Regions from separate parts of the Peribacillus sp. NPDC097284 genome, predicted to be linked through region 1. Evidence: riboswitches for the same ligand, from Rfam matches in the RefSeq annotation. Region 1 holds a riboswitch; the other holds the start of a gene.
The links. Region 1 has a riboswitch for glycine ahead of ACIQXU_RS10350 (amino acid permease). Riboswitches for the same ligand answer to the same signal wherever they lie in the genome.
Positions count from the first base shown of each region.

Region 2: it holds a riboswitch for glycine, as region 1 does, so the genes downstream of both, gcvT (glycine cleavage system aminomethyltransferase GcvT) here and ACIQXU_RS10350 (amino acid permease) in region 1, are expected to answer to the same signal.

Region 1 is NZ_JBIWCZ010000004.1:81,583-96,874, reverse strand. It holds gene ACIQXU_RS10385 (PTS sugar transporter subunit IIB) at 12-320, shown strand; gene ACIQXU_RS10380 (PTS sugar transporter subunit IIC) at 325-1,680, shown strand; gene ACIQXU_RS10375 (PTS sugar transporter subunit IIA) at 1,697-2,044, shown strand; gene ACIQXU_RS10370 (6-phospho-beta-glucosidase) at 2,041-3,387, shown strand; gene chbG (chitin disaccharide deacetylase) at 3,380-4,087, shown strand; gene ACIQXU_RS10360 (sodium:solute symporter family protein) at 4,164-5,645, opposite strand; gene ACIQXU_RS10355 (DUF3311 domain-containing protein) at 5,642-5,842, opposite strand; gene ACIQXU_RS10350 (amino acid permease) at 6,052-7,389, opposite strand; glycine riboswitch at 7,583-7,662, opposite strand; gene ACIQXU_RS10345 (GNAT family N-acetyltransferase) at 7,886-8,428, opposite strand; gene ACIQXU_RS10340 (amino acid permease) at 8,719-10,107, shown strand; gene ACIQXU_RS10335 (hypothetical protein) at 10,323-11,282, shown strand; gene ACIQXU_RS10330 (TetR/AcrR family transcriptional regulator) at 11,402-11,971, shown strand; gene ACIQXU_RS10325 (SDR family NAD(P)-dependent oxidoreductase) at 12,024-12,959, shown strand; gene ACIQXU_RS10320 (glucose-1-dehydrogenase) at 13,002-13,787, opposite strand; gene ACIQXU_RS10315 (GRP family sugar transporter) at 13,807-14,667, opposite strand; gene ACIQXU_RS10310 (thioredoxin family protein) at 14,867-15,292, shown strand, end outside.
Region 2 is NZ_JBIWCZ010000001.1:194,188-209,479, forward strand. It holds gene ACIQXU_RS01015 (vitamin B12-dependent ribonucleotide reductase) at 1-1,020, opposite strand, end outside; gene ACIQXU_RS01020 (lipoate--protein ligase family protein) at 1,408-2,244, opposite strand; gene ACIQXU_RS01025 (rhodanese-like domain-containing protein) at 2,442-2,825, shown strand; gene gcvPB (aminomethyl-transferring glycine dehydrogenase subunit GcvPB) at 2,986-4,443, opposite strand; gene gcvPA (aminomethyl-transferring glycine dehydrogenase subunit GcvPA) at 4,440-5,783, opposite strand; gene gcvT (glycine cleavage system aminomethyltransferase GcvT) at 5,802-6,908, opposite strand; glycine riboswitch at 7,006-7,089, opposite strand; glycine riboswitch at 7,093-7,187, opposite strand; gene ACIQXU_RS01045 (DEAD/DEAH box helicase) at 7,508-9,196, shown strand; gene ACIQXU_RS01050 (YqhG family protein) at 9,174-9,971, shown strand; gene ACIQXU_RS01055 (YqzE family protein) at 10,015-10,212, opposite strand; gene comGG (competence type IV pilus minor pilin ComGG) at 10,283-10,639, opposite strand; gene comGF (competence type IV pilus minor pilin ComGF) at 10,662-11,141, opposite strand; gene ACIQXU_RS01070 (hypothetical protein) at 11,089-11,427, opposite strand; gene comGD (competence type IV pilus minor pilin ComGD) at 11,414-11,818, opposite strand; gene comGC (competence type IV pilus major pilin ComGC) at 11,859-12,167, opposite strand; gene comGB (competence type IV pilus assembly protein ComGB) at 12,248-13,306, opposite strand; gene comGA (competence type IV pilus ATPase ComGA) at 13,266-14,342, opposite strand; gene ACIQXU_RS01095 (Spx/MgsR family RNA polymerase-binding regulatory protein) at 14,444-14,824, opposite strand; gene ACIQXU_RS01100 (helix-turn-helix transcriptional regulator) at 15,039-15,292, shown strand, end outside.

The DNA of each region.
Region 1 (15,292 bases):
GGGAGAAATCTATGAATATCTTATTATGTTGTTCTGCGGGAATGTCTACGAGTTTACTAGTGACGAAAATGGAGAAAAGTGCGAAGGAACAAGGCATAGATTGCCACATATGGGCAGTGTCTTCTACTGAGGTGGACAGAGAAATGGATAAGGCAGATGTTGTTTTACTAGGGCCACAGGTTAGGTTCCTGCTTTCTAAGATGAAGCAAGCAGGCACAGCAAAAGGCATTCCAGTCGATACAATCAATCCGATGTTCTATGGTTTGTGCAACGGGGAAGAAGTGCTCAAACAAGCTGTTACTTTGATAAAAGGAGAATAAGGATATGATGACTTTCATTGATAAGTACATTATGCCGGCTGCAGTCAAGTTGGGGAATAACCGACATCTGTTGGCCATTCGTGACACGTTGATTGGAATGATAGCGATTACAATTATCGGATCGTTCGCGGTTTTATTGAATAATCTAGGGCAAATCATCAAGCCATACGGAAGAATGATGGAAGCCATTTTCGGTCCTACCTGGACGACGCTTGGCAATGACATTTCATTCGGTACCTTTGCATTCATGACCATTTTTGCCGTTTTCGGTATATCTTATAAACTTGCTAAATCTTATGGAGACGATGGATTCGAGGCGATGCTCATTTCGGCGGCCTGTTTCTTCTTATTGCTTCCACAGATGGGATTGGTCTCGCTGACGGTTGATAACAAAGTCGTATCAGGCGAGGCAGCTGGCTTCATCAGTACCAATTACTTTAATGCAACCGCTCTCTTTACGGGAATTGCCGTTTCCCTTATTGCGACGGAGATTTTTGTAAGGCTTTCCAAACTCAAATTCTTGGTGATCAACATGCCGGAGGGTGTACCTCCTGCAGTAGGGCGCTCGTTTGCCAAATTGATTCCAGGCATGGCAACCATTTTCATCATCGGGGTGTTCGGATTGCTTTTCCGTATCGCAACGAATGGCCAGATCGTGAATGACTGGTTAAGTAAAGTGATTGTATCTCCGATGCAAGGGGCCGTGGATTCACTGCCATTCGCCATCCTTCTTGTCTTTTTCGTTCATATTTTATGGATGGTGGGTCTTCATGGACCGAACATCCTTGGTGGAATCACGACACCGCTTTTTGAAAGTTCTGGCGTAAAGAATATTGATCTGTATGCAAAAGGCATTACAGATATGGACCAATATGGCGTCTTGGCCGGCTCGTTTCTTGATGCTTTTGTTTATCTAGGTGGATCGGGCGGAACGATGGGCTTGATCATTGCGATGATCATAGCCGGTAGAAGGCGGTATAAACAGATGATTGGGCTTGGTGGGGCCCCGGGACTTTTCCAAATCAACGAACCGATTCTTTTTGGGCTTCCCATCGTATTGAATCCAATCTGGTTGGTTCCATTCGTTCTAGGACCTATCATTACTACAGTCATTTCGTACTTAGCGGTGAGCAGCGGTCTGGTCTTCCCGATTGTAGCCAAAATCCCATGGGTGACCCCGCCGATTGTCGGAGGATTCTTGGCGACAGGTGGCCATGTTTCGGGGGCTGTCCTGGCAGGAATCAATCTCGTCATTTCAACCGTAATCTACTTGCCGTTCGTGTATGCCCAAGTGAAAATTGACTCGAAAAATAAAACGGAGCTTACAAAGGATTCGGAATCAGAATCAGTAAGTCTTTAAGAAAGAAGTGGGGAACATGGAAAAAGAAGAATTATATCAGTTATCTTTCCAACTTGTTTTACACAGTGGAAATGCACGGAGCTTTGCGATGGAAGCCTTGCAAGAAGCCAAGAAAAAAGATTTCGAAGCAGCCAGGCAGAAAATAGCGGAGGCGGAGACGGAATTATTGCAGGCACATAAATTTCAGACTCAGTTGATTCATGCGGAAGCGGGTGGCGAGAAATTAGATATCCCGATTATCCTGATACACGCACAGGATCATTTGATGACGGCGATGACTTTGAAGGATTTGGCGGTTGAAATGATTGAGATGAGAGAAGAGTTTCTTGGAGCCAACAAGATCAAGGAGGGGACAGCGGAATGAGTAAGGGGTTGAAAATCGTTACGATAGGCGGAGGTTCAAGTTATACGCCGGAACTGATTGAAGGATTCATTAAATATTACAAGGAGCTTCCTGTAAGTGAAATCTGGCTCGTGGATATAGAAGCTGGCAAGGAAAAGCTTGAAATCGTCGGCGGGCTGGCAAGACGGATGGTGGAAAAAGCGGGAGTGCCGATTGATATTCACTTAACGCTTGACCGTAAGAAAGCTCTAGAGGGTGCCGACTATGTCACGACCCAATTACGGGTCGGGCAGCTGGCTGCGAGGGCACTTGATGAGAAAATCCCGCTGAAGCATGGGGTCATCGGTCAGGAAACGAATGGACCAGGCGGGTTGTTCAAAGCATTTCGGACGATTCCTGTCATTCTTGACATCGCCCGGGAGATGGAAGAGATTTGCCCGAATGCCTGGTTGATCAATTTCACGAACCCTGCCGGCATGGTCACGGAAGCCGTTCTTCGTCATAGCAACATCACTAAAATCGTCGGTCTATGCAATGTGCCGATCGGGATGGAACGTGGTGTCGCCGAGTTGATGAAGGTGGAACCGGACCGGGTGCGGATTGATTTCGCCGGATTGAACCATATGGTATACGGGTTGGATGTATTCGTGGATGGAAAGAGCGTGAAAGAGGAAATTATCGATATGATTTCAGACCCGGATAAAGCGGTGACGATGAAGAATATCCATGCGATGGGATGGGAGCCAGAATTCCTTCGTGCATTGAATTTATTTCCTTGCCCATATCACAATTATTACTACAAAACGGGAGATATCCTGGCTCAAGAGCTGAAGGATGCAGAAAATGGGGAAACAAGGGCTGAGGTCGTACAAAAGCTGGAAACGGAACTATTTGAACTATATAAAGACGTCGATCTAGACATCAAGCCACCACAACTTGAAGAACGGGGCGGCGCTTACTACAGTGATGCCGCGGTTCGGTTGATCCATTCCATGTATACGGATAAACGTGATATACAGGCGGTCAATACGATGAATTATGGTGCGATTGAAGGCATCCCGTACGATTCAGCCGTTGAAGTGAGCTGTGTGATTACGAAGGATGGTCCAAAACCGATCACGGTAGGTGAATTACCGGTAGCCGTTCGCGGACTCGTCCAGCAAATTAAGTCCTTTGAAAGGGTGGCTATCGAGGCTGCCGTAACAGGCAACTATGATACGGCCTTGCTTGCGATGACCATCAACCCACTAGTTCCAAGTGACCGGGTGGGGAAATTGATTCTGGACGAAATGCTCTTGGCGCATAAGGAATTTTTGCTGCAGTTCTTCCGGAATAAGGAATTACAAGGAAGCTTTCATGATTGAAGTGCTGGTCAATGCTGATGATTTCGGGTTTTCACGGGCTGTGAATTACGGCATATTGAATAGCCACAAAAATGGAATAGTCAATTCGGCGACCATGATGATGAATGCAAAAGCGACCGATCATGCCATCAGAATTGCCAAAGATCATCGCACGCTTAAGGTGGGCATCCATCTTGTCCTGACATGGGGACGGCCGCTGCTACATGATGTGCCTAGCCTTGTAGACAGAGAGGGAAACTTCAAAAAGCAAGATGAGGTATATGGGAACCCGGGTAGTATTTCCTTGGAAGAGTTGGAGAGGGAATGGTCTGCCCAGATTGATAAATTCATCGATTTGGGGATGATGCCGACCCATTTTGACAGTCATCATCATGTCCATGCGATCCCGGCCTTTTGGCCGGTCGTGAAAAAGCTTTCCGCCCATTATGGGCTACCAGTCCGAAAAGCGGGACCCCATTTTCAGGACATTGAAACAGTGACCGATACATTCCTTGACGATTTTTATGGGGAAAAGGCGGCCGTCGATTACTTTCAAACCCTTAACGAGCGGATTAGTGAGGGCAAAAGCGTGGAGGTCATGACCCACCCAGCCTACCTGGATGATGATTTGCTCCAGCATTCCTCCTACAATCAAGAAAGGCTCAAGGAAACGGCCATCTTGATGAAAGCCACATTGCCAGAAGGATTCATTCTCCGGTAATGATCGGTTCAGGAAGGCCCATTAAGACAAAAAAAGCAATCGGTCTCAGTTTTCACTGAGGTCCGATTGCTTTTTTTTATACTTCTTTAACCACTACGGGTTTAACTTCGCCAACTACCAGCTTCTTGAATGCGAGGCTGACAACCATCATCACGATAAAGTTCACAGCCAAGGCGATGATTCCGACATTCAGATCCTTCGCCGCTTGTGGCAAGGATGGGAACAGCGTGCCGATTGTCGATTGGCTGATGGTGATGTAGGTGACGATGGCCAGTCCACAGATGATACCCGCTATTGCCCCATATTTATTGATAAAGTTCTTCTTTTTCAGGCTGAATAACAGGGACGGGAATAGTTGTGTAATGAAGCTATATCCCATCAAGATCAAAGCAGACATCGTTTCTCCGCCGTTTAAGGTGAAGTAAACGGATATGAGTGCAATCACGGGAACGAGTAACTTGGCCAAACGTACCACATGCCGGTCTGATGCTCCAGGATGGAGTTCCTTATAGACATTTTTCGCTAGGAGCGTAGAGACGCTCATCAACAGCATCGATCCTGGCACTAATGCCGTCAACATGCCAGCCGCACCGATGACTCCTATAAACCATGGATCAAAGGTCTGTATCGCAAGGCGCAATAAGGAAAGGTCCGCATCGGCACCTTCCAGTCCCGGCACTTTCAAAATCGCTGCAAATCCTACAAAAAAGACAAATAGTAACATGAGCGTATACAGTGGACTGATGATGGCATTTTTACGAAATGTTTTTCCGCTCCGGGCCGTATAGACGGCACTGAATACTTGGGGCCACATGTAAAAACCAAATACGAGCAAGATGACGGTCGAGATGAACCATGAAACGCTAAGACCTTGTTCTGGCAGCGTCAGGAAACCTGGTTTGGCGGCATTTATGGTCTCAAACATCGGTTGAAGACCACCAAAGTAATGAATCGGAAGATAAATGCCCAGGAATGCGATGATGACGATCATCATGATGTCCTTGATGACGGCTGTCCAGGCTGATCCATGAATGCCTGAAATCATGACATAAATGGTCAGGCTGATAGCTCCAAGCCACACAGCGGTGGACATGGAAATGGCGCCATATGATGCTTCGGAAACAATGATCCCTAAGCCTTTGAGCTGTACGACGACGACCGGAATCATCGATACCACGCCGACAAGGGCAGCAAGAATCCCTAGAGTTGGGCTCTTGTATTTGCTTACGAAGAAATCGGATTGTGACATAAGCCGATTTTCTTTTGCGTATTTCCAAATGGCCGGAAGTAGCCAATAGGATAATACATAAGACAAGGTAATATAAATGAGGACGTATAAAGCGGGCGCACCCTTTCCATAAGCCCAGCCGCTTCCTCCAAGGAAGGAGAAGGTTGTGTAAATTTCCCCTGCCATCAATAGAAAGACGAATATGGCGCCAAAACCGCGGCCGCCCACCGTCCATTGTTCCAGGTTCATGTCTTTTCCTTTTGTCGAACGGATCCCAAGAAAAATCGATAAAAGTAAAAATGCTAAAATAATGATAAGAGCAATATTCATTCTTCTTCACCTTCCCGGTTCCTAGGATCCAACTTATACATGACGGCTAGAGTGACGGAAGTGAGCACGACCCACATCGCCATCCAAAACATATAAAAAGGCATCCCCAATACATAAGGTTCTACTTTATTAACAAAAGGAAGAAACCCTAATATGCCGATAAAAGGAACGAGTGTAAGAATATATAATACTTTCATGAAGCAACCCCTCCATTCTAAATACGTTTCACAGATTATGATGTTTTTCTAAAAAAATGTTTCCGTAATACCTAGTACCTTACACTAATTCGATAAAAAAATTAATAGTGTGGCAGAAAAAAATATTCGTCACGCTTCATTTTACTCTCTCATTTAATCACAGGAAAATGGGATAGGAAGGTAGACTTCCGTATCCCAAAATTCCTCGTTCATTTTTTTCGATAGTTATATATGACAACTAAAAGAATGAACCAAAGCGGTGTCAGCAATAATGACGGCCTGGTCGCTTCAGCAAACAGCATGACGATCAAGATGAAGACAAACAGCCCTAAGATTACATAGTTGATGAAAGGTGTTAAGGGAGCCTTGAAAGTGGACGTAGCCCTTAAGTCCGGCCGTTTTTTCGTATACCGGATATGGGAAATCAAGATGATGCTCCAGACCCATAGGAAGCAGATCGCACTAATCGTTGTCACGATGGTGAAAGCTTGCTCCGGTATGATTTTACTTAATAATGCCCCAATGGAGACGACGATGGTGGACGTAACCAATGCATTACTCGGAACAGCACGTTTATTTAATTTCTTAAGTTTAGCAGGTGCTTCGTTATTGTTGCTCAAGGTATAAAGCATGCGGCTTGTTGAAAACAATCCACTATTCCCGGCAGAAGCGGCAGATGTCAACACGACGAAATTGATAATCCCTGCAGCAACCGGAATCCCGATCAAGGCGAAGACCTCCACGAATGGGCTGCTTGCGGCATCGAGCTGTGTCCATGGATTGACGCAAAGGATGACGGTGATGGCACCGATATAGAAAAGCAATATCCGGACAGGGATCTTATTGATCGCTGACGGGATATTTTTTTTCGGATTGGCGGTTTCGGCCGCTGTCACCCCAATGATTTCGACACCAACAAAGGAGAAGACGACTAGCTGTAGGGAAAGCAAAAAGCCGGATGCGCCGTTCGGGAACATGCCCCCATGACTCCAAAGGTTGTTGAGGGAAACGGTTCCTGTATCGGTTTGGAAACCAATGATGAGTAAGACGATTCCCACAACGATCAAGGCGACGATCGTGATGACTTTAATGAGGGAGAACCAGAACTCCAATTCTCCGAATAGCTTCACGGTCAACAAATTCAATCCTAGTAGAATCACCAAGCAGGCAAGTGCAGGGATCCATTGCGGAATGTCGAACCAATATTGCATATAGACCCCGACAGCGATGATATCGGCCATGGCCGTCATGATCCAACAGAACCAGTAGGTCCAGCCAGTCACGAAACCAGCCCACGGTCCGATGTATTCCGTGGCGAATTCGGTGAATGAGGAATATCCCGCGTTGGACAACAGCAATTCCCCTAAAGCCCTCATGACGAAAAACAAGGCAATCCCGATAATCAGATACGAAAAGATAATGGAGGGTCCCGCCAACTGTATGGCTTTTCCGGATCCCAAAAATAACCCGGTCCCGATGGTTCCTCCTATGGCGATGAGTTGTACATGTCGATTTTTCAAATCCCTTTTCAATTCTTGTTTAGCCAATTTGTGCGCCCCCGTTGTTATAATTCTTGAATGTGAAGTGCATGGTCCGTTGATTCCAATCGATCACCAGGGCAATGAATCTGTCCAGTTTAGTAGCGATTTCACTTCGTTTTTTTAGTGATGATTGAAAAAAGACAATAAAAAAAGAGATTGGAAGCTACCAATCTCGAAAGGTTAAAGAATAACAAATATTCGTTACTCTTCTGTCCTTTTGCCTGAGATTGTGAATCCTTCGGCGCTGCACGTGTGTACAGTCTCTCCAGAAGCTGCTCCTGCTATAGTGTGATCCATAGCATTCATCGCTTGCTTAGTATGTGGTTGTCAATAAATGGCCACTGTTAAAGATGAAATTCTTTTTAGCAACTCATTTACTCTTTTAAAATAATAATGGAATTCTATCACTATTTTGATTTTGGGTCAAAGGGATATATTGTAAATGTGGTGGGGGTGAATCTATATGCTAACTTTGATGCCAAGAAACGATGCGAACCCCGAATCAGTTTGATAAGGACATTTTTTCATAGTCCCTTTTAAGAATGGCCATGATGATTTCGTCCGAATATTTTCCGTTGAAGTATAAAGACTCTCGTAAAATCCCCTCTTTGATAAAGCCAACTTTTTCATAGGCTCTTATTCCACGTAAATTATGGCTGAATACTTCCAGTTGCAGACGATTTAAAGCCAATTCTTCAAAAACAAATGCTAAAACAAGTCGGATAGCTTCTGTACCATACCCTTTACCCGTTAATTCAATGGCATTCATCGAAATTCTAAATCCTGCCTTTTTGTCCTCTTCGTCCATATCAGAGATGGATAATTCCCCGATCATTCGATCGCTTTCGTTTAAGCAAATGGCTAGATCATGGCGTGATAGATCTTCACGTACATTCTTTATATGACATTGAAGCTGCTCTAAAGTGAATATAGATTTTGTTCCTGTCATATACCGTATCTCCTCATCCTTTGTATTTTCTAAAAGGATAGGTGCATCCGATTCTTTTAAATAACGGAGATAGATTCTTTCTCCTATTAATTTCATTTTCTTTTCACCTCCGTCGATACTTACTATCAATAGTACATAGGATTCCTTCACCCGTATAGGGAAAGAACCATTACCACTCATGTCCTCCTATCCATTACTTCTAGAAGGCCAAAAGTGTTTTTCCTAAAAGTACATTTGTATTTCTACGGAATATTTATTATTATAAGATAAGGAAATGCTTTTGTGGGTAGAGTACTTTAGGAAGCATTGTAAATCTATTAAATTACTTATCTTAAATAAGGATTAGAGAATCGTCATTTTATGCTTGTACATCTGGGGGAGTTATCATGTCAAATAAAGAATTAACTAGAGGGCTGGAGGCACGTCATATTCAGATGATTGCCTTGGGCGGTACGATCGGTGTTGGGTTATTTATGGGATCTGCCAGCACAATTAAGTGGACCGGCCCCTCTGTCATGCTGGCGTATGCCATCGCGGGACTTTTTATCTTTTTTATCATGCGTTCGATGGGGGAAATGCTGTACCTGGAGCCTACTACGGGCTCATTCGCAACGTTTGCGAGTGATTATATCCATCCATTGGCAGGATTTGTAACTGCTTGGAGCAACTGGTTCCTATGGGTGTTGGTCGGCATGTCTGAAATCATTGCCGTAGGATTATATATGAATTTTTGGTTCCCTGAACTGCCGGCTTGGATTCCGGGAGTGGTGGCCATGGTCATCCTTGGCGCCGCTAACCTCATTTCCGTCAAATCCTTCGGTGAATTCGAATTCTGGTTTGCACTGATCAAGATCGTTACCATCATCTTGATGATCATTGCCGGTCTAGGTCTTATCTTTTTCGGGATAGGGAATGGTGGGGAGGCAATCGGCCTTTCCAACCTATGGGCTAATGGCGGTTTCTTTACGGGGGGATGGAAAGGTTTCTTCTTTGCCCTTTCCCTTGTTGTGGCATCTTATCAAGGCGTTGAACTTATCGGGATCACTGCAGGTGAAGCAAAGGATCCGAAGAGGACCATTACTAAAGCGATCCAAACGATCATTTGGCGTATATTAATCTTCTATATCGGCGCGATTTTTGTCATCGTCACGGTATTTCCTTGGAATCAATTAGATGAACTTGGAAGCCCGTTTGTATCGACCTTTGCCAAAATAGGCGTTACCGCAGCCGCGGGCATCATCAACTTTGTCGTGATCACGGCGGCGATGTCAGGATGCAATAGTGGGATTTTCAGTGCAGGGCGCATGCTTTATACCCTTGCCTTGAACGGGCAAGCGCCAAAAATCTTTGCAAAAATATCGAAAAGCGGAGTGCCGGCCTATTGTACAATCGCTGTCATGTTGGGCTTGGCCATTGGTGTTGTCCTGAACTACCTGGCTCCACCGGAAATATTCCTGTATGTGTACAGTGCAAGTGTGCTGCCCGGGATGATTCCATGGTTCGTGATTCTTATTAGTGAGCTTAGGTTCAGGAAGGTACGAGCTGAGGAAATGAAAAACCATCCATTCAAAATGCCTTTTGCCCCGTATACCAACTATGCAACGATTGCATTCTTACTATTGGTATTGGTCGGCATGTGGTTTAACCCGAGTACGCGACTCTCCTTGATTGTGGGCATCGTTTTCCTAGCAATCGTTGTAGCCTGTTACTACCTACTGAAAATGGATAAGCGGGTACCGTTAGACGTGAAGGCGAAAGAGGATGTATCTGCGTAATATAGAGTGTCGGAAAAAGTTATGCTTCGTGCATAGCTTTTTTTGTTTGACCGATATATGTAGGGGATTGACCGATAAAAGTGGCCAGTTGACCGATAAACCTTCCAACTTGACCGATAAAATGAGAAATTGACTGATATATGTAATTTATTGTAATGTTGGGCGCTTGAATATAAGATGAAGAGAAGAAATATACATAAAAGAAGGTGATTCGATTGAGAAAAGTGGAGAGGATTTTTAGCATTAATTCTCTGGTTAAGGAATTATGGGAAAGTCAGCCGGATATGAGATTCCTTCAATTGTTGGATTGGATAGAATCGGAGTACTCGAAACAGAATGGGGGATTTGGGCAAGGAAATTTGTTCAAACGGGATTCATATCAAGCCGAGGAGCCTTTTTCTTATATCGATTTATTTTATCTTGAGGACGAGCTGTTAGAGCAGTTTTTATTGCAGTTGGTAAAGGATACTAAGACTAGGCTTAGGCTTGAGAAGGTTCAGGCTGAAAAAGGGAGTAAACATTGGATTCAGCAATTCGTAAATAACAGGCAAGGGGAATTGAACCATCTTATTTTGATGAGTTCGCCTTCCTTGCTGACTTTCCTTGCTAAAGAGCGGTCCATCCAGTGGAAGTCCCCATTGCGGGAAACGGGTTACCAAGAATACAGAAATGAATTTTTGGAGCTTGAAAGTGTGAGGCGGGGCAGACGAATCGAGCTGGAGAAATATTGGCCAAGGATGGGGCCGCAATGGGATGGATATGCCACGGTGGCAGGGAAAGATGGTCAAAAAGGGTTTTTGCTAGTGGAAGCGAAGGCCCATTTGAAAGAAATGACTTCATCGATACGGGCAAAGGATCTGGACAGTAGATTCCTGATAGAGAGTACCATGAAGGAAACGATGGAGGCGATGGGTTCCCGGGCCCCTATGGAAGTCTGGCTGAACCGTTATTATCAGTTGGCGAATCGTTTGGCTTTTTTATATATATTGAATGAGAAAATGGGGATTCCAACGTGGCTGGTCCTTGTGAATTTTCTTAAAGATGATACCCATATACCTACCGGTTCTGTGGAATGGGTAGAACATTACCAAGAAGTTTTTAGCGAAATGGACATTACATCCGAATCGAATCCATTATTTGATAAGATCGTCACGGTCTATCCAAGTTGTAATTGATATGTGGAAAACTTAGGGAGAGCTTAATCCTCGGCTCTCTCTTTTAATTGGTACTTATTGACAATGGTAAAAATATGAATTATACTTTTAATTAACCAGTGGTCAACAAGGAGGATATCATGTCACCAAGAAAATCCGTTACACAGGAATTAACACGGGAAATGATAATGGACGCAGCACGGGATCTCTTTGTGGCGAAAGGGTATCAGCATGTTTCCATGAGGCAGATTGCGAAAGAATTAGGGTACAGCCATGGTGCTCTTTACTATCATTTCAAGAATAAAGCGGAGTTGTTTTACGCGTTAGTGGAAGAACATTTCGCCATGCTCGATCAAAAACTGGATGATGTGATGCACCAAGCCATCCCAAATGGGGAAAAGCTAGAGAACATTCTTTTGGGCTTCATTGAATTCGGGCTGACCCATCAAAGCCATTATGAAATCATGTTTTTGATCAAGGACGAAGAAGTACAGAACTTCATCAATCAAGGGCCACACAAAACCTATGAAAAATTCGCCCAGATTATTTTCACTTTATGTGAGAACAAAGTCTCCATCCAGCATATTTACAGCATCTTTTTATCCTTGCATGGTTTTGTCACGCATTATTGCCGTCATGTCACGACGTATGAGGAAGTAAAGAATCTAGCTGTGTTGCACGTGAAATTTTTAACAAAATCAATTAGCTGATTTTTTTTACCACGTATTGACCAGTGGTTAAATAAAAGGGAGGGCGTCCATTATGAAAAAAGCATTGGTAGTAGGAGCTTCAGGAGGAATGGGGTATTCAATCGTCAAGGAATTATCAAACAGGGGGATCTCGGTGACGGCCTTTGCACGCACCCGCAGTAAGCTAGAAAAACTTTTCGGAAATGATTCGAATGTGACGATCCATACGGGAGATCTATTTCAAGTGGAGGATTTAGAAAGAGCAGCCCAAGGTGTTGACGTCATATTCCAATCAGCGAACATTCCCTATTCAGAATGGGATGAGAAGTTAGTGGTCATGATGTCCAATATTATGGAAGTGGCAAAAAAGAATGAAGCGAAACTTGCCTTTGTCGACAATATTTATGCCTATGGACGCAGTTCAGGGAAAAGCGTGACTGAAATGACGGTTAAACATCCCCACACGAAAAAAGGAAGCATCCGCCTGAATGTCGAAAACCTGATTAAGGAATCAAACATTCCTGCAATCATTGTTCACTTTCCTGATTTCTATGGTCCCAATGCGGAAAGTTCTTTACTGCATTATACGCTTAATCATGTCATTAAAAATAAGAAGGCCAGTTATGTGGGCGACCAAAGCATTGCCAGGGAATTCATATACACCCCGGACGGAGCAAAAGCCATCGTTGAATTGTCCCTTAACGAAGAAGCGTACGGTCAGAACTGGAATATACCCGGTCATGATGTGATTACTGGAAAAGAACTAATCAAGATCATTCGCGACATAACGGATTATCAAAAAGGAGTATCCACCATTTCAAAGAAGATGATTCAATTCTTGGGGATCTTCAACTCCCAGATGCGTGAAGCGGTCGAGATGTATTATTTGAATGAAGAACCGGTTGTGTTGAACGGGGAAAAATACGAAAAGCTGATTGGACCGGTGCCTCGGACTTCTTATCGTGAAGGGTTGATCGAGACGGTGGAGTATATGAAAAGCCATGCATGAAAAAAACACGGCGTAAGAACGCCGTGTCGGTAATCCCTATAATCAACCTTTCCCAGCTTCGAATCCAGGGTATTTGGTCATGCCGCCATCCGCATATAGTGTCAAGCCGGTGACGTAGCTGGATTCCTCGGATGCGAGCCAAACCGCACATGCAGCGATTTGTTCCGGTTTTCCGATATAGCCCATCGGAATCAGGTCGATGACTTCTTGTGTCGCCTTTGGATCATTGAATTTCTCGGCGTTAATCGGTGTATCGATCGCTCCAGGGGAAATGTTATTCACGCGGATTCCTTTTGGCGCATATTCAAGGGCAAGTGTTTCGGTCATCATTTTGACGCCACCTTTACTTGCTGCATAGTGAACAAAATGTGGCCATGGAATTCTGTCATGAACCGAAGACATATTGATGATGTTTCCTTTAATATCATGTTCTAACATATAACTGATTGCATCCCGACTTGCTAAAAACATGCCGGTAAGGTTGACGTCGATGACCTTTTGCCAATCTTCTAGCGTCAGTTTTTCGCTTGGCACTTCATTTTCAATGCCGGCATTGTTGATCATGATGTCGATGGTACCGAATGTATCCACTGCAAACTGAATTAATTTCTTCACATCTTCTTCTTTTGTAACATCGCCTTGAATGGCTGCGGCCTTCCCGCCTGAAGCTTCAATCGTTTGAATGATTTCCTTATAGTCGTTCTCTTCCGAATGATAATTTAAGACAACTCGTGCTTTTTCCTTTCCGAAGCGTTCCGCCATTGCTTTACCTAATCCTGTTGCGGCCCCTGTGATTACGACTACCTTGTTCTCTAAATCTGTATACATACTATATCCTCTCCCTTATTTATTCTTTTGTGAATCCAATCATGACGCCACCGGCGATGACTAAGATACAACCGATGATGACATAGGTCATTTGTTTCTTTGATTTTTTCTCTCCTAATAGGAAGATGCCGCCTAAAGTGGAAATGACGATACCCATTTGCGAGAATGAAAAGGCAATGGCAACGCCCACTTTTGGATTAGCGAGAAGGAGACCGATATTCCCGGTCGCCCACATGATCCCAGTTAAGATGTTGCGTCCGGCATATTTGTTGAATGGTTTATGTTTAATGGATAGAAGGAAAGCTGCAATAAACATTCCGAACGCTTGTGGCAAGATAGCCGACCACCCGTCAATGTCAAACCATCTGACGACGATGACATAGGTGACAAAACCAAGAGTGGAGACGATCAAGTAAAGGATTCCTTTTTTCATGCTGCCTTCATTTTTTCCTCTACTACCTTCATAGCTTGTCAGCAATACACCGGCGATCAAGAAAATGATGGCAATCACGCCAAGGATGATCGTCGAAGTGGTGTTCCACTCCTTAAAGACGATAACCGCAAAAAATGTATTTCCTAGTATTTGCAATCCGGTTGAAATGGGAACGGTTTTGGAAACGCCCATTTCCTTGACACTGTTGAACTGAAAAAGTTGACCGAACGCCCAGCCAATCCCTGAAATGATTCCGACAATCCAGATGAGGCTCGTCCATTCGGGGGGATTGATGACCGACATCACGATGGCAAACAATAAAGAGCCGATGGTGATACCGAGTGTTTGGTTATATGAGTTGCCTCCGAGTTTTTCGGAAACAAGTACCAAGCTTCCCCACGTTAATGCGGGGATAAGTGCATAGAGAAAACCTTCCACAAAATCCATCTCCTAAGTTACAAACATTTGTATTAATGAAAAGTACTAGTTATTTAGTTAGCTACTAATAAATTTCCCTTGTTTTCTAAAATGAAAACATTTTTTTAATATATTAATTTAGATACATGATTCGTTTCTCCCGAATCAATGGGCTGAAAAATAAACCGGTTTATGGTATTTTTAATTAAAATTAGTTAGGAGTGGGAACATGACGACATTACATGAATGGTTTGAAAAGGGGATACCTGCAAAGGAATTTGTGGAGTCGATGAAAGTGAATAAGGAAGGCTTGCAATCCGTATACGAGCGTTTTTCCATTTCGGAAGAAGACCGTGCATTTTTCGAAGAAGTAAAAGGGAAAGAGCTGAGAGCGATTGTCATTACAGAAGATTGGTGTGGCGACGCGATGATGAATATCCCGATCCTTTTGAACATCGCACAGGCAGCGAATATCGATACGCGGATGATTCTGCGGGATCAAAACCTTGAGCTGATGGATCAGTACTTAACGAATGGAACGGCACGATCGATTCCCATCTTTATTTTCATCGATAATCAAGGGAAGGAAAAAGCGGTTTGGGGCCCTCGAGCACCTAAAGTACAGGAGTTCGTAATGGAATTGCGCAAGGATTTG
Region 2 (15,292 bases), on a different contig from region 1:
GAATCCACCTAGACCCGGAATCTCTTTATAATTAATGATTCCTTGGTACATCGCCGTTTCTTGTTCGGTATGCGGTGTGAACTTCAATTTATCCGATGCATATTTCTTTATGGTTTCATCTTTTGTGTTCTCCATTAGGTAACGAAGAATCCTCGGATTTTGCATTTTTGAAATAATGAACTCCGCAATATCTGGATGCCAATCAGTAAGCATGATCATTTGGGCACCGCGTCTACTTCCACCCTGTTCAACCAAATGAGTCAATTTCGCTATATCATCAAGCCATGAAACAGAACCTGAAGACTTGCCATTGACCCCTTTCGCAAGGGTGTTTCTTGGACGGAGAGTAGAGCCATTCGTACCGACTCCACCACCACGGCTCATGATCTCCATGACTTGCTTTCTATGCTCGGAAATCCCTTCGCGTGAATCTGGTACAAACGGCATGACATAACAATTAAAGTACGTTACATCCGTGTTAGAACCAGCGCCATATAATACCCGGCCGGCCGGCACGAAATTAAGGTCCTTTAATTCTTCATAAAATTTATTGAACCATTCCGTTCTTTTTTCTTCAGTCGTTTCCACTGAAGCCAAACCAGTTGCATTACGCTTGGCAATTTGCTCGTAATATATTTCAAGCGGCTTTTCGATGATATCAAGCGGCCGATTAATGATTCCTGTTTCCACTTCTTCCGGATTATCCAGCACTCCGCGGAACTCTTCATCCACTAAAACCTTTGCCTTTTTCGATTCCCAATCTATTTCGACGATATGGCCAAGACCACGTGCAGGAAATTTCGGATCTTCTTTAATTGTCAATACTACAAAATCGCCAGCAGAGAGTGTGATTTTTTCAGTATCCTTAAAAGAATAACGGTCAAGCATAACTAGACGGGACACGCCCTTATGCATCATTTTCATATCAGCCGTTACAGGATGAACTTGGGGAAATAAAGATATATCTTTATTCAACCTTTCTAGATCAACCTTTAAAGCTTCTTTAATTACAACCGACATAATTCCCTCTCCTTTACATGTTTCAGATCCGTTCTTGTTGCAAAAATCAATATGTAACCTACATGTCCGTTTCGCTTAACAAGTTACACTAAATTTATCATAGCGAAACACAAAATTCAACATGTAGTGTTTAAGTATTTATTTTAACCACTATATATTGTGTTGTGGTTGATTGTCTTTTAATTTTGTCAAACGGTGAATCAATTAATTGAGTTAGTAAAAGGGAGGAAAATGTCGATTTATAATAAAAATTAGACAGATTTCAATGAATTTGAACATTGCATTTTGCCCGCCTCTTTCAAAGCACTGACGTTACAAGGAATACATGCTTGTTCACACAAATCTGAAAAAACTTATTTATTCCCGACTCTCGCTTCCCCTCTTTTTCTACCTCAAAAAATTCCAGTCATCACTTTCATATTTATTTTTGGCGATGTCCTTCACTTCCTGTAATTGCTTTTCACTCAGCACATATGGTTTCAAATCAATCGACAGACCCTCAGAAAAACCGTTTTCAAAGGCTACCTTCGCCTCGGAAATAGTTATTTTTCTACCAGCAATGTCATTGATGGCCACTGCTTTGTTTCTCAGATTGTTTTTCATCTTCTCTTTTACTTTATCATCGGAGAACTTGAATACACTAAATAGCTTCTCCTCATCAAGTTCAAGCAGGATGGCTCCATGCTGAAGGATAACACCTTTTTGTCTCGTTTGTGCGCTGCCCGCAACTTTCCTTCCCTCAACCACCAGTTCATACCAGCTTGGCGCATCAAAGCAAACTGAGGACTTTGGAGATTTCAGCATCTCTTTATCCTGGTCAGTTTCAGGCACAGAGAAATAGGCATCCAGTCCGAGGTTTCTGAACCCCTTTAATATTCCTTCAGAAATCACCCGATATGCTTCGGTCACTGTATTCGGCATTCCCGGATAAGACTCTGGGACAATGACGCTATAGGTGAGTTCATGTTCATGCAAAACAGCCCGACCGCCTGTAGGCCTACGGACAAAACCTAAGCCTTGCCTTTCAACTTCCGCCAAATCGATTTCGGTCTCAGCCCTTTGAAAATACCCGATGGATAATGTAGCCGGGTTCCACCCGTAAAACCGGATCATGGGAGGGATTTCCCCATTACTCTGCCAATTCAAGAGTGCTTCGTCCATTGCCATATTATAAGCAGGTGAACAATCGCCTGAATCAATGAATCCCCATTTTTCTTTCGTCACGATTACCCCTCTTTTCACGTAGGCTTATTAAACCCTCTAAAAAAACTCACAAGTAGTAGTTTACCAGAGTTTAGCAACGTAAAAAAGAAAGTAAGCTATTCCACCAAATATTTATAAAATTTTTTTTGATTATTGGAGAAACCAATTATATAATAGACATTGTCTGTATTCGTTTAGGTAGAAGGGAGTTTTTATGGTTGGATATCTTATATACACTGATTATCATCATAGTAGCCATCGTTGCATATTCACTATTTAATTGGTTCCGTCAACGTAAAATCGTTAAAACCTTAACACAGGAAGAATTTATCTCTAATTACAGAAAAGTTCAATTAATTGACGTACGGGAACCTAATGATTTTGATAATGGACATATCTTAGGGGCAAGAAATATCCCTATGACACAAATGAAGACCCGCTTAGTGGAGATTAGGCAGGACAAGCCTGTATACTTGTATGCTCAAAGTGAAATCATTAGCGGAAGAGCGGCAGCCATGCTATATAAAAAAGGCTACAGAGAACTTTTTCACTTAAAAGGCGGTTTCAAAATGTGGACAGGGAAGATCAAGGCGAAGAAATAAGGCCAATTGCCTAAACCTTCCATCTTATCCGGTTTTGAAACATATCATACTGTTCAATAGGGAACTCATGCTTAACAGGCCAAGCATGTTATTTCCCGAGATACATATGAATTTCACCAACTAAAAAACCCCCCGCCATCTGGCAGGGGTTTTTTCAGCATCATGCTTGATAACGAAGAATTGGTTTTCTAGCGGCCAATGTTTCATCCAGGCGTTTAATAACCGTGGTATGGGGTGCCTCCTGAACGATTTCAGGGGTTTCTTCGGCTTCCTTGGCTATTTGTATCATTGCATCTATGAAAGCGTCCAGTGTTTCTTTTGACTCCGTTTCCGTCGGTTCGATCATCATTCCTTCTTCTACATTTAACGGAAAATATATGGTAGGTGGATGATACCCAAAATCAAGTAGTCTTTTCGCAATATCTAATGTACGGACTCCCAACTGCTTTTGCCTCCGACCACTCAATACAAATTCATGCTTACAATGGCGATTATATGGCAAATCGAAAAATGGTTCCAAACGTCGCATCATATAATTTGCATTGATGACGGCATTCTCCGTAACGGCCTTAAGTCCATCCGGTCCCATTGACCTTATGTACGTATAAGCCCTTACATTGATGCCGAAGTTCCCATAATAGGGTTTGACCCTTCCAATGGATTGTGGACGGTCATAATCAAGGACAAACTGATCGCCCTCTTTTGTCACGATCGGTTTAGGCAAATAGGGAATTAAATCCGACTTCACCCCAACCGGACCTGAACCAGGTCCTCCTCCGCCATGGGGTCCAGTGAATGTTTTATGGAGATTTAAATGAACAACGTCAAAACCCATATCTCCTGGACGCACTTTGGAAAGAACAGCATTCAGGTTAGCCCCGTCATAATATAGCTTTCCACCGGCATCATGGACAAGTTGTGCCATCTCCAGGATGTTCTCTTCGAATAAGCCTAATGTATTTGGATTTGTAAGCATTAATGCTGCTGTATCTGGTCCTACCACTCGCTTCAAGTCTTCAAGGTCCACGAGCCCGAATTCATTGGATTTCACCGTAATCGTCTCTAGTCCGGCAACTGTTGCCGAAGCCGGGTTCGTTCCATGGGCCGAATCGGGGACGATGACTTTCGTACGTTTTACATCTCCATTCGCTTCATGGAAAGCCCTGATCATCATGAGCCCAGTCCATTCACCATGCGCCCCGGCAGCAGGCTGCAAGGTCACTTGATCCATTCCTGTAATTTCCGTCAAATGTTCCTGAAGGTCAAATAACAACTCTAGGGCACCTTGGACGGTTTCTGGGTCCTGGTATGGATGGATATGGGCAAAACCATTGTACCTGGCGACATTTTCATTAATTTTCGGATTATATTTCATCGTACAGGAGCCGAGTGGATAAAACCCAGAGTCCACTCCATGGTTCCGTTTGGATAAAGCCGTATAATGACGCATGATATCAAGCTCGGAAACTTCCGGAAGCTCGGCTTCCTCCGTACGTATATATTCCACAGGCAGGATTTCTTCTAGTGGAGTATCCGCTACATCCATTTCAGGAAGGCTATACCCGATTCGACCGGCTGTACTGATTTCAAAAATGAGTGATTGATCTTGATTATTCATAGTTGATCCCCCAGTTCCTGCGCAAATGCATCGATTTCTTCTTTTGTTCTTAGTTCCGTTACAGCCACTAGCATATGATTTTTCAACTCGGGATAAACGGAGCCCAGGTCAAAACCACCAATCATTTCTTTTTCAAAGAGCCTCTTATTGATATCTTTGTAGGGAAGAGGCAACTTAATGACAAATTCATTAAACGAAGGTCCTTCAAAGACCACTTCAATTCCTTGTGCTTGGAGCGTCTTTTTTGCGTAATGGGCTTTTTGAATATTCTGGACGGCCATTTCTCTGACGCCTTTTTTCCCTAGAGCAGTCATGGCTACAGAGGCTGCCAATGCGTTCAATGCCTGATTGGAACAAATATTGGATGTAGCTTTGTCACGGCGTATATGTTGCTCACGTGCTTGGAGCGTCAGTACGAAGCCCCGTTTTCCATCCTCATCCACTGTCTGACCGACTAAACGGCCCGGCACTTTCCGTAGCAGTTTTTTCGTGACCGCGAAATATCCGCAATGAGGTCCGCCGAATGCGGCTGGAATGCCGAATGGCTGAGCATCACCCGTCACGATATCGGCACCGAGTTTTCCCGGCGGAGTCAATGCACCAAGTGCAAGCGGATTACTCGATACGATAAACATCGATTTCTCGTTATGTATGATTGCTTCCATTTCCTTCAACGGTTCGATGCCTCCAAAGAAGTTGGGGTACTGTACGATGACGCCTGCAATATCATCCGAAGCCAGGTCTTTTAAAGCAGCAATATCTGTGACTCCGTCTTTATGAGGAATCTCGATGACCTCCACCCGTTGACCCTTTGCGTAGGTTTTCACCACTTCCCTTGATTCAGGATGGACAGTAGATGATAATAGAATCTTTTTCCGGCGCGTTTGTCCGGCGGCAAGCATGGCCGCTTCGGCTAAGGCTGTTCCACCGTCATACATCGAGGAATTCGCCACCTCCATACCCGTCAATTCACATATCATCGTTTGATATTCAAAGATGGCCTGAAGCTCTCCTTGAGAAATTTCCGGTTGATAGGGAGTGTAGGCTGTATAAAACTCCGAACGGGATAGGACGTGATCGACGATGACAGGCGAATAATGATCATACACGCCAGCCCCAAGGAAAGATGCATAGTTTTTCAAATCCGCATTTTTGGAAGCCAGTTTCGATAGTTCCTTCATTAAGGCTGGCTCTGATTTTGCTGGTTTTATGTCATATTCACCTTGAAATCGGACATTTTCTGGTATATCGCTGAAGAGATCATCGACGGATGTGACCCCTATAACTTCCAACATTTCTTTTTTATCCTGCTCTGTCATCGGTAAGTAACGATGTTTCATCTTATGGACCATTCCCTTCTATTTTCGTGTATTTTTATAAAAAGGTGTTTGGATAACAATGGCTTTCAGTCTCTTAGAACGGATTTCCACTTCTACTTCCGTGGATAGACTTGAGTGATTTTTATCGATAAGGACCAATCCAACATTTTTATTCAATGTTGGTGACTGAGTCCCTGTCGTCACTTCGCCAATGAGTTTCTCCCCGTTATATACTTTATAGCCATGCCGAGGTATGCCTCTGTCAATCATTTCGATGCCAACAAGCTTACGTGGTGCCCCTTTTTCCTTTTGTTCGGCAAGCACGGCTTTTCCAAAAAAGTCTGACGCCTTATCCGGTTTAACCGCAAAACCAATCCCCGCTTCGATTGGGGTGATGTCCGGCGAAAGCTCTTGACCATAAAGCGGTAGTTTCGCTTCGAATCGAAGGGTATCACGGGCCCCCAGTCCAATCGGTTGTATCCCATCATCTTTACCAGCTTCCAAAATTTTTCTCCAGAGGGCTGGACCATCCTCACTTCGGCAATATATCTCGAAACCATCTTCCCCCGTATACCCTGTACGTGAAACCATCGTGGATATATTATGAATGTGGACATCTTCTTTAAATTTAAAAAAGCCAATTGTGCTTAAATCGGTTTGGTCGGTAATCTTCTGCAATACTTTCTCCGCTCGAGGACCCTGCAGAGCAAGTTGCGCATAATCGTTTGAAACATTATTGATGCTGACACCTTCCACACCATTCGCTTGAAGCCAATTGAAGTCTTTCTCGATGTTGGCTGCATTGACCACAAGCAGATAATCCTCTTCCGCTTTTTGGTAAACGATAAGATCGTCCACGGTCCCCCCATTTTCATAACACATCGCTGTGTATAGCGCTCCTCCCTGTTTCAGCTTGGCTACGTCATTCGTCAGCATCTTTTGTAAAAAAGAAAGGCTCCCGAAACCTTTTACCTCAATCTCTCCCATATGCGACACATCAAATAAGCCACCTCTTGTACGCACAGCTTCGTGTTCATCTTTTATGCCGGTAAACTGCACAGGTAGTTCCCACCCACCAAAATCGATCGTTTTTCCACCGTGCTCACTGTAAACCTCGAATAATGGCGTTCTTTTTAAATTGCTCAAAAAATGACCTCCTTCAATTTTTTTGCTTGTTCTCTTTCACCTGATATTCCTTAAAAAAAGACACAAAAAAGGACAGAGAAAGCCAAAATGGCTTTTTCTCTGTCCTGAAACCTGAAAGTTTACCTATATTATAGGTTTTCCCCTTTGGTGGCCGTCATTAAATAATTGGCGCTCTCCAGAGTCGCGTCCGATAAGAGTTCATTTGCCTGAGAGATTCACTGCTAAGTTTGCTCCTTCGGCGCTACATATGTAGATGGTAGTCTCTCCCCTTATCCTCACCCGCATATTGATGGAAAAGACTGAAAATTCCCCACCTGATGGTCATCCATTTGCGTGAAATGGGTACCAATCTGCTCATTGTTGATCTTTGGATAAAGCACTATCCAAATGCTAATACTATAATAACTAAAATTATTATCCAAGAAGAATATTTTCCTTCTAACTTCAGTACTATTGCAATTTTCTAAATATATTTACATCCTACCCTAAGATACTTTACTCTGCAATAACTTTCGTGGAGAAAGATTTTATTAACCTATAAAAAAGTTCATGGTCTAAAGAAACTAAGAAAATTATGTTTTAAGAAGGAGCAAGAATCAATGAAAATCAATATATCCTTCAGTTCTGATTGGAATGATGAATTTCTGCAAAAGATGGAAAACGACGGTCCATGGGGAAATTGGGATCTTTATAAACTGGCCATCCAAATGGAAGAGAACCTAATTATTCCTGATTTCGAAGGCTTACAAGCGCCTAAGCACCTTCAACAACTGACTCCCCTTCCCCATCAATTAGAGGCTGCACGTCAGGTGGTTGAACAGATGAATGGCAAAGCCATATTGGCTGATGAGGTCGGTCTTGGTAAGACTATCGAAGCGGGATTGATTTTAAAAGAATATATGATTCGGGGACTGGTTAAAAAGGTTTTGATCCTTGTACCCGCATCACTTGTCACCCAATGGGCTTTCGAACTGAATACGAAGTTTCATATTCCTGCAGTCGTTCAAAGGAAGAGTTATGTATGGGAATCATGCGATATCGTCATATCATCCATCGATACGGCTAAGCGAGCCCCCCATCGGGATATCATTTTCAATCAAGAATATGACTTTATCATTATTGATGAAGCTCATAAACTTAAAAATAATAAAACGAAAAATTATGAATTTGTCCAAAATCTTAAAAAGAAATTCTGTTTATTGCTGACTGCTACACCCATTCAGAATAAAATCGAGGAAATCTTTAATCTCGTTTCATTATTAAAGCCTGGACACCTAGGAAATGCCGCACTCTTTTCCGAAAAATACAAAGGGAAAGGCCGGAACATTCTAGAAGATGAGCACTTAAAGGAGCTTGTCAATACGGTCATGATAAGAAACCGACGTGCCGATACTGGAATTGAATGGACGAAACGGCGTGTAGAGACGATCATCATTGAATTTTCACCAACTGAACAAGCCTTGTATGATGCCGTAACGAAGTTTAAACCAATATCAGACGGAACAAAAGGAAGTGCTTTTTCTTCACTCACCCTTCAAAGGGAAGCATGCAGCAGCCGAGAAGCAGTCTACTATACATTGAAGAATATGAAGGAAAAATACAAAGAACCATCGGCTGACTTTGAAGCAAGATTGGATGATCTGTTTGAGAAAGTAAACCTCACCGAACAAAATTCAAAGGCAGAGAAGGCTTTGGAACTTATTAAGAAAATTGATGACAAGGTCATTATTTTCACCGAATATCGCGCTACACAGCTTTATCTACAATGGTACCTGCAACAGCATGGCATTTCATCCGTTCCATTCCGCGGAGGGTTTAAGCGTGGTAAAAAAGATTGGATGAAGGAACTATTCCAGAAGAAAATCCAGGTATTGATTGCCACCGAAGCCGGAGGAGAAGGAATCAACCTACAGTTTTGCCATCACTTGATCAATTTTGATTTGCCTTGGAATCCAATGAGGTTGGAACAAAGGATTGGACGGATTCATCGACTTGGTCAAGAAGAAGACGTCATGATTTATAACTTTGCCACTAAAAATACAGTCGAAGAACATATTTTGAAATTGCTATATGAAAAAATCCACTTATTTGAAAAGGTAATTGGAGAATTGGATGATATTTTAACGAAGTTGGATATTAACAATATCGAGGAATATTTAATTGATGTTGTCGGAGAGTCCAAATCAGAAGGAGAAATGAAAATTAAAATGGATAATTTGTCTTCCATGATTCAGTTCGCACAAGCTATGAAGGATGGTGAAATCCATGCAGCAACAGGAAATTCATGATTTTTTAATAACCTACTTTCAATCCAACGCATGTGAGGTGTTGGAAAATACCTCTTCATATCTCACTGTTCAGTTAACGATCGAAATGGATAAGGAACTCATGAACAGACCTTTTTACTGGCACTATCTCGAAAAAACCGGTGGGATACCGAATCCTGGCATGCTTACGTTCATCACCCATCCCGAACTGGCACCGCCTGATTTGAAAGGGGAAATCATTCATTTTGGTTCGCCACGGCTCCACCAAATTATCCAGTCGACCAAGAGGCTGGCAGGTTTCATCAGGCTTTTTGAGGATAGGCCTCCCTTGAAGACGGGCCAAAGTCCACTTTTTCCTTGGCTCACCCAAAATGTAAAAATCTCTTATCAGTGTGACAGAAAAAAAGATATCTTCATGTCCATAGGACTTAATTTAATTTCCGGTGAATTCATAGAAGGATTTCATGAGCGTCTCCTGTCGGTCAAGGTCACTCCCAAAATACCGGATTATTCTTTTACACTTTCCCCCTTGATCATGCCTAAAAGCGGGCTATCCAGACTCGATACATATATTCGTAAAAGCTTCGAGAATGATGATCATACCTGGGCGGAAGAAGCGATGGAACGGTGGCAGACAGACTTGAATCTATTGGAACATTTTTATAAGGATATGGAAGATAAAAGCGAAAGCTATTTTACTGAGAAACAGGCATTGCAAGCCCAATATGAGCCAAATATCCAAATTACCATCATCAATGGCGGGCTATTCTATTTATCCGACCAATCATTAGCATAATGGTCTCTTTAGCAATCATTAAGAAAAGCAGATGTCTATGAATTCAAGACATCTGCTTTCTTTTTTTGACTTTTTTAATGAACATGGACACGGCGAAAGGGACAATCCCAAACCAGTGAGAAACTCTAGGCTCCTTATCCTCTTTCCGATGACGGCGCTTTTCTTTTCTTTCTCTCTTGGTTAAATTGAAATACTGTACGATTTGCTGTGTAATATATTTGATATAAGCGTTCGTAGACATACATTATCACCCATGACCAAGTATGCCCCATATTCGTATTCCATATTCGTATTCACCATAAATCGACATGTTAGTCCTTCAGTTTTTCTATCCATTCTATCACTCTACCTAGTTTTTTATCATATAGAATGATGATTCGGCCTGCTCGCTTATTTTTGGTGATAGAAGAAAATTCGATATAGGCATATCGCACATCCTGCTTCGTTAACCTATAGTGAACATCACCATTAGGATAGGCGATTTCCCCCTGAATGCTTTTGGGTACCTCATCCTCCCATTCGGCTGTCACTTCATTAACGGCCAGATGCACTAAGTGATCGGAAAGTAAGGTCTCTTCTACTTCTTTATAAAATTTTTTATCAATAATGAATTGATCAATCATCAGTATCGTGAACATGATAAAAACACTAGCTATAATCATAACCATTGGGAATATGACTCCTTTTTGATTATTCATCAGCCACCAACTCACTTTTAATGAAGGGATGGAACCTTCGTATAAAGGTCTGACCTGCTTTATCCGTTATATTGAGCACGATGACGTTGCCATCCTTTTCAACCTTCACATTCGAAATGTTCTGGAGTATGACCTCATGGCCCTCCCCGTTAACCCGTCTTCTAAGCTTGTCATTATATTGCTCGATTAAAGACAAATCCTCTCCTGAAAGTAAATATAATTTATTCCCCACAACATCCTGGCTTTTGGAGCTTCTGACTTCCTGTTGCATTTGCAACGTAAAGATCTCCCACTCTTTAGGATGTATTCTATTTTTTGTTCCTATCTGGGATTGAATGATTGAGAAAAACTGGAGGATAAAAAGGGAAAGGGTCAGCAGGATCATTAAGGAAAAGAGCATTTCAATCATGGTAAACCCTTCACTTTTTCGCAACATCACAAATCGATTCATACTTCCCCTTTGCATTTTCATATCGGACACATCCTTCAACCATATCCGGAAACTCCTTTTGGACATTCCAGGTCAATTCATACGATTTTTCCTGGTACGTAATTTCTTCGTGGATAGCCTGTATTTCCCCATCCATATATGCCAACAATCTTTCATACAGCAAATGATGGGCATCCGCCCTCAAAACTACGTTCTTACGATTGGACATCGAATCTTCAAGAATAGGAAGCATGGAAATCACTAGGAATACACAAATGGAAAAAGAGGCTATCATTTCTAAGTAGACGTATCCTTTACTGTTTCTCAATCCTGAACCTCCCTTTACCGATATTGACCACCAGCTTGTATTTCCCCTTTGAAGTATCAATGGTCATCGTACCGGCTTTTGAAGCATTTCCATATTGATTGAAATAAAAAGAAGCCCCTAATGTCCCATTCATGAACTGTACGTCCGGCGGTATCTTTCTCTCTAGTATCACTTCTTCCTTATAAGAGTAAATCGTGTAAATATCGTTATCCACATAGAAATAAATCAAGCTTTCGTGACTTATTGCATACTGTTGTGCATAAAAAATATCTTCATTCAATTGATTAAGGAACATCTTATTTTGCATTCCCTTTGAAAAACTTGGATATAGGTTAAGGCCTAGAGTGCTTAATAGAATAAATACCACAAGGACAATCAGGGTCTCGGACATGGTGAATCCTCCGGAGGAAGGGCTATCCTCCCCGAATTTTCTACTCAACGACTGTAACCTTTCCTTTATTGTCAATGCTGATGCCGTCCCCATTCGGACAGGATTTCTGTTTAAGGTATCCTTGAGTTTCCAAATCATTAATACCGGAAGGCAACTTGGAATTGTCTATCTCATAAGCTTGGACTTGGGCCTGAACCATTTTGACAAAAGCCTCACACCCCTTAGAATGGATGGTCGATTGATGCTTCGTGATGTTCGGTATGGTGATAATCAGCAGAATCGAGATGACGAGCAATACAATAAGCATTTCAATTAACGTAAAGCCTTTTTCGTTTAAATATTTCTTCATATTAATCTGCTAATTACGAAAATAACAAGAATGCACTCAATATTTTCTGAGCAGATTCACCTCCCATTTTTTCTTGTACCTTATATTCCATCTAGTAGAGAAAACATCGGCAATAAGACAGCCATATAAATAGAAATAATCAATAGCCCGATTATAGAAAAAAGAAGAGGTTGTATGACTTTCATGATGGTGTTCATCCTCTCTTCAATCTTTTCCAATAAAAAACGGCTGTAATGGAGTAACTCAGAATCAAGCCTGCCATACTTTTGTCCATTCGCTGCGATAATCGACAAGTTCTTATCAAAGTAGGGTTGCTCTTGAAAGATGGTTTCTAGCGACCTGCCCTCCATTAAATCATCTTTAATGATGGAGCAAAGCTTTTGATAAAATGGTTGCTGCTGGTTTACGGAGAATAATTTAATGCTCTCATTAATAGAAAGTCCACCAGCGAGGAGACCGCTGAACTGACTTGCAAAAAAATACGTTTCATACAACTTGATGAAGGGTCCTGCCAACGGAATCTTCATCAATAATCGCCGTTGTCTTAATGGACATAGTTTGTCGAACCAGAATTGTTTGAATAAATAGAAGATAAGGAGCATTCCAAGTAGGATGAAGGGGATCAGCGGGAGGATGACTGAGGATGCAGCCAACACATTCAGGATCATATTCTGTTTAACATTCATCGTCTGAAAAATCGTCTGAAACTTGGGGAGAAGGACACTTTGCAGTACATAAAATACAATGCTCACAAAAAAGAACAGGAAAATCGGATAGATCATGAGTTTTTTCACTTTTTCTGTATCTTCCGTCCGTTTCTTCCAGTAGTCCCCACCTTCCTTCAATGCTCGATCAAGGTCGCCATATTGTTCGCCATAAAATATAAAACTTACAAGCTCTGGATGAAACGTAAGATTCGTCAACACTTGATGCAAAGGGTGCCCACTCCTTAAATCCTGAATGGCCTGATTGAAATCCCCGGCCTTTTTCCTGGATTCCTGAAATTCCAGGAAGTGGATCGCCTCGGCTAATGGATAACCATGAGCTAATAATTCGCCCAGCTTCGTTATAAAGACAGCTTGTTCTTTCAACGTCCATTTACTTTTTGGTTTCTTCGTAAACCAACCGTTCAAATTCATCGAGATTCACATAGCCCATCGCTACCGCTTTCCCAATTTCGTCTTTCAGCTGACGATAGGTGGCTTTCCCCTTTCCTTTTTCCTCTTTCGTCAACTTCAAGACTTCCGCTAGACTTTTTCCAGTCAGCAACTCATATACGCTGGCCCTTTTATTTCGGTAGGTCATGGAACAATCGGGTGCACACTCGCCCTCACAATGCGGGCATTTCAATTCCACCAGTCTTTGCGCCGTCACACCAATCAAACTCTGTTCAATCTCCAGCCAGCTTACACCGAACTCTAGAAGCCTAGAAATGGCTCCTTGAGCATCCCTTGTATGCATAGTAGTAAGGATTAGATGCCCGGTCAATGCGGCCCGTACTGCAATCTTTGCCGTTTCGGAATCCCTAATTTCCCCGACCATGATAATATCGGGATCATGTCTAAGTACCGCTTTTAAACCGACTGAATACGTAATGCCGGCCTTTTCATTAATTTGGACCTGTAACACTTTATCAGATTCATTTTCTATAGGATCCTCAAGCGTGATGACATTTCGGTTAATCATTTCTTGTGCATGATGAAGCAAGGAGTATAATGTTGTCGTTTTCCCACTTCCAGTAGGACCCGTGAAAATGATCATCCCATGGGAATGTTTCAAAAGCGCTAGCAGTTTTTGAGCGGTATTGGGAAATAAGGATAACTGTTCTAGAGGTAGGATATTCTGTTGAGGAATTAAACGGATAACCAAACTCTCGAAGTGAGCTGTGGGTAGGGTGGAAAGGCGAAGTCCAACCACTTTATTGGCGAGATTGACGGTAATGGCTCCGCTTTGGGGCCTTCTTTTCTCGCCAATATCCATTGCGGCAAGAAATTTAAGATGGGAAATAAGCCTCTCGGTTTCAAAAAAGGATAGGGTTTCTTGTGGTACGAGCTTGTTGTCGATTCTAAATTGAATAAGTGGGCCTTCCTTGCGTGGTAAAACGTGGATGTCCGATGCCGAGAGTCTAATGGCACTGGTAAGGATTTTTTCTGCTGTTTTTTCAGTTGATATCAATCATTCATCACCTCCAGATTTTCTTGTAGTAGAATTTCGACGTTATAAGACAAATTCCTTCTAAATAAAAAAAATTCTCGAAAAAAAATTCGAGAATAGACTTATATGCTCATTTTCAATTCTGAGTTATGGGAAACCAAATTTCGTAAAGCATCTTCATTATGACCAATCACTAACTTTTCACCGTCTATGAGAATCGGACGTCTCAATAATTTAGGCTCATTCGTCAATAGATGGAGTACATCGGAAAGCATCATCTCATCAATGTTCACGTTTAATTTTTTGTACGCTTCGCTTCTTGTTGCCAATACCTCATCCATTCCTTCGGTTGTTAATTCAAGTATTCTCTTCAATTCTTCTTCATTCGGTGTATCTTTGAATAAATGACGCTCATCAAAGCTAACATGGTTGGCTTTCAACCACTTCTTTGTTTTACGGCAAGAAGTACAACTTGGATAAGAATAGAAAGTTAATCGATTCATCCTTCATCACTCTCCGTTCACAAATTATTGTTTTTGATTTCCATAATGGAATTGTACAACATTTGTATAATGTTTGTATATACATTTGCACTATAAATCCAATTGAAATGTGAACTTTTTCTTAAATAAGGGAAATTTGTTCTTTCTTTCATTCCAATTTTTTTTGCCTGTATTATAATATAATTAGTTAAACTTGGAATTTTAGGAGGGCACAATGGAACAAACGTTAAGAATTACCAACGTATTAGCCGATCCAACCCGATATTATATCTATCAATATATCGTGAATAATCATCAAGGAGTCTCCGTCCAGCAAATTGCAGACTCCTTTGAAATCCATCCAAATGTTGCCCGTCTTCATTTATCAAAACTTGAAGATGTTGATATGCTTACTTCAGAGGCACGGAAAACTGGAAAAGGTGGCCGTCCGAGCAGGATTTACCACTTATCGGATAAAGTCATTCAACT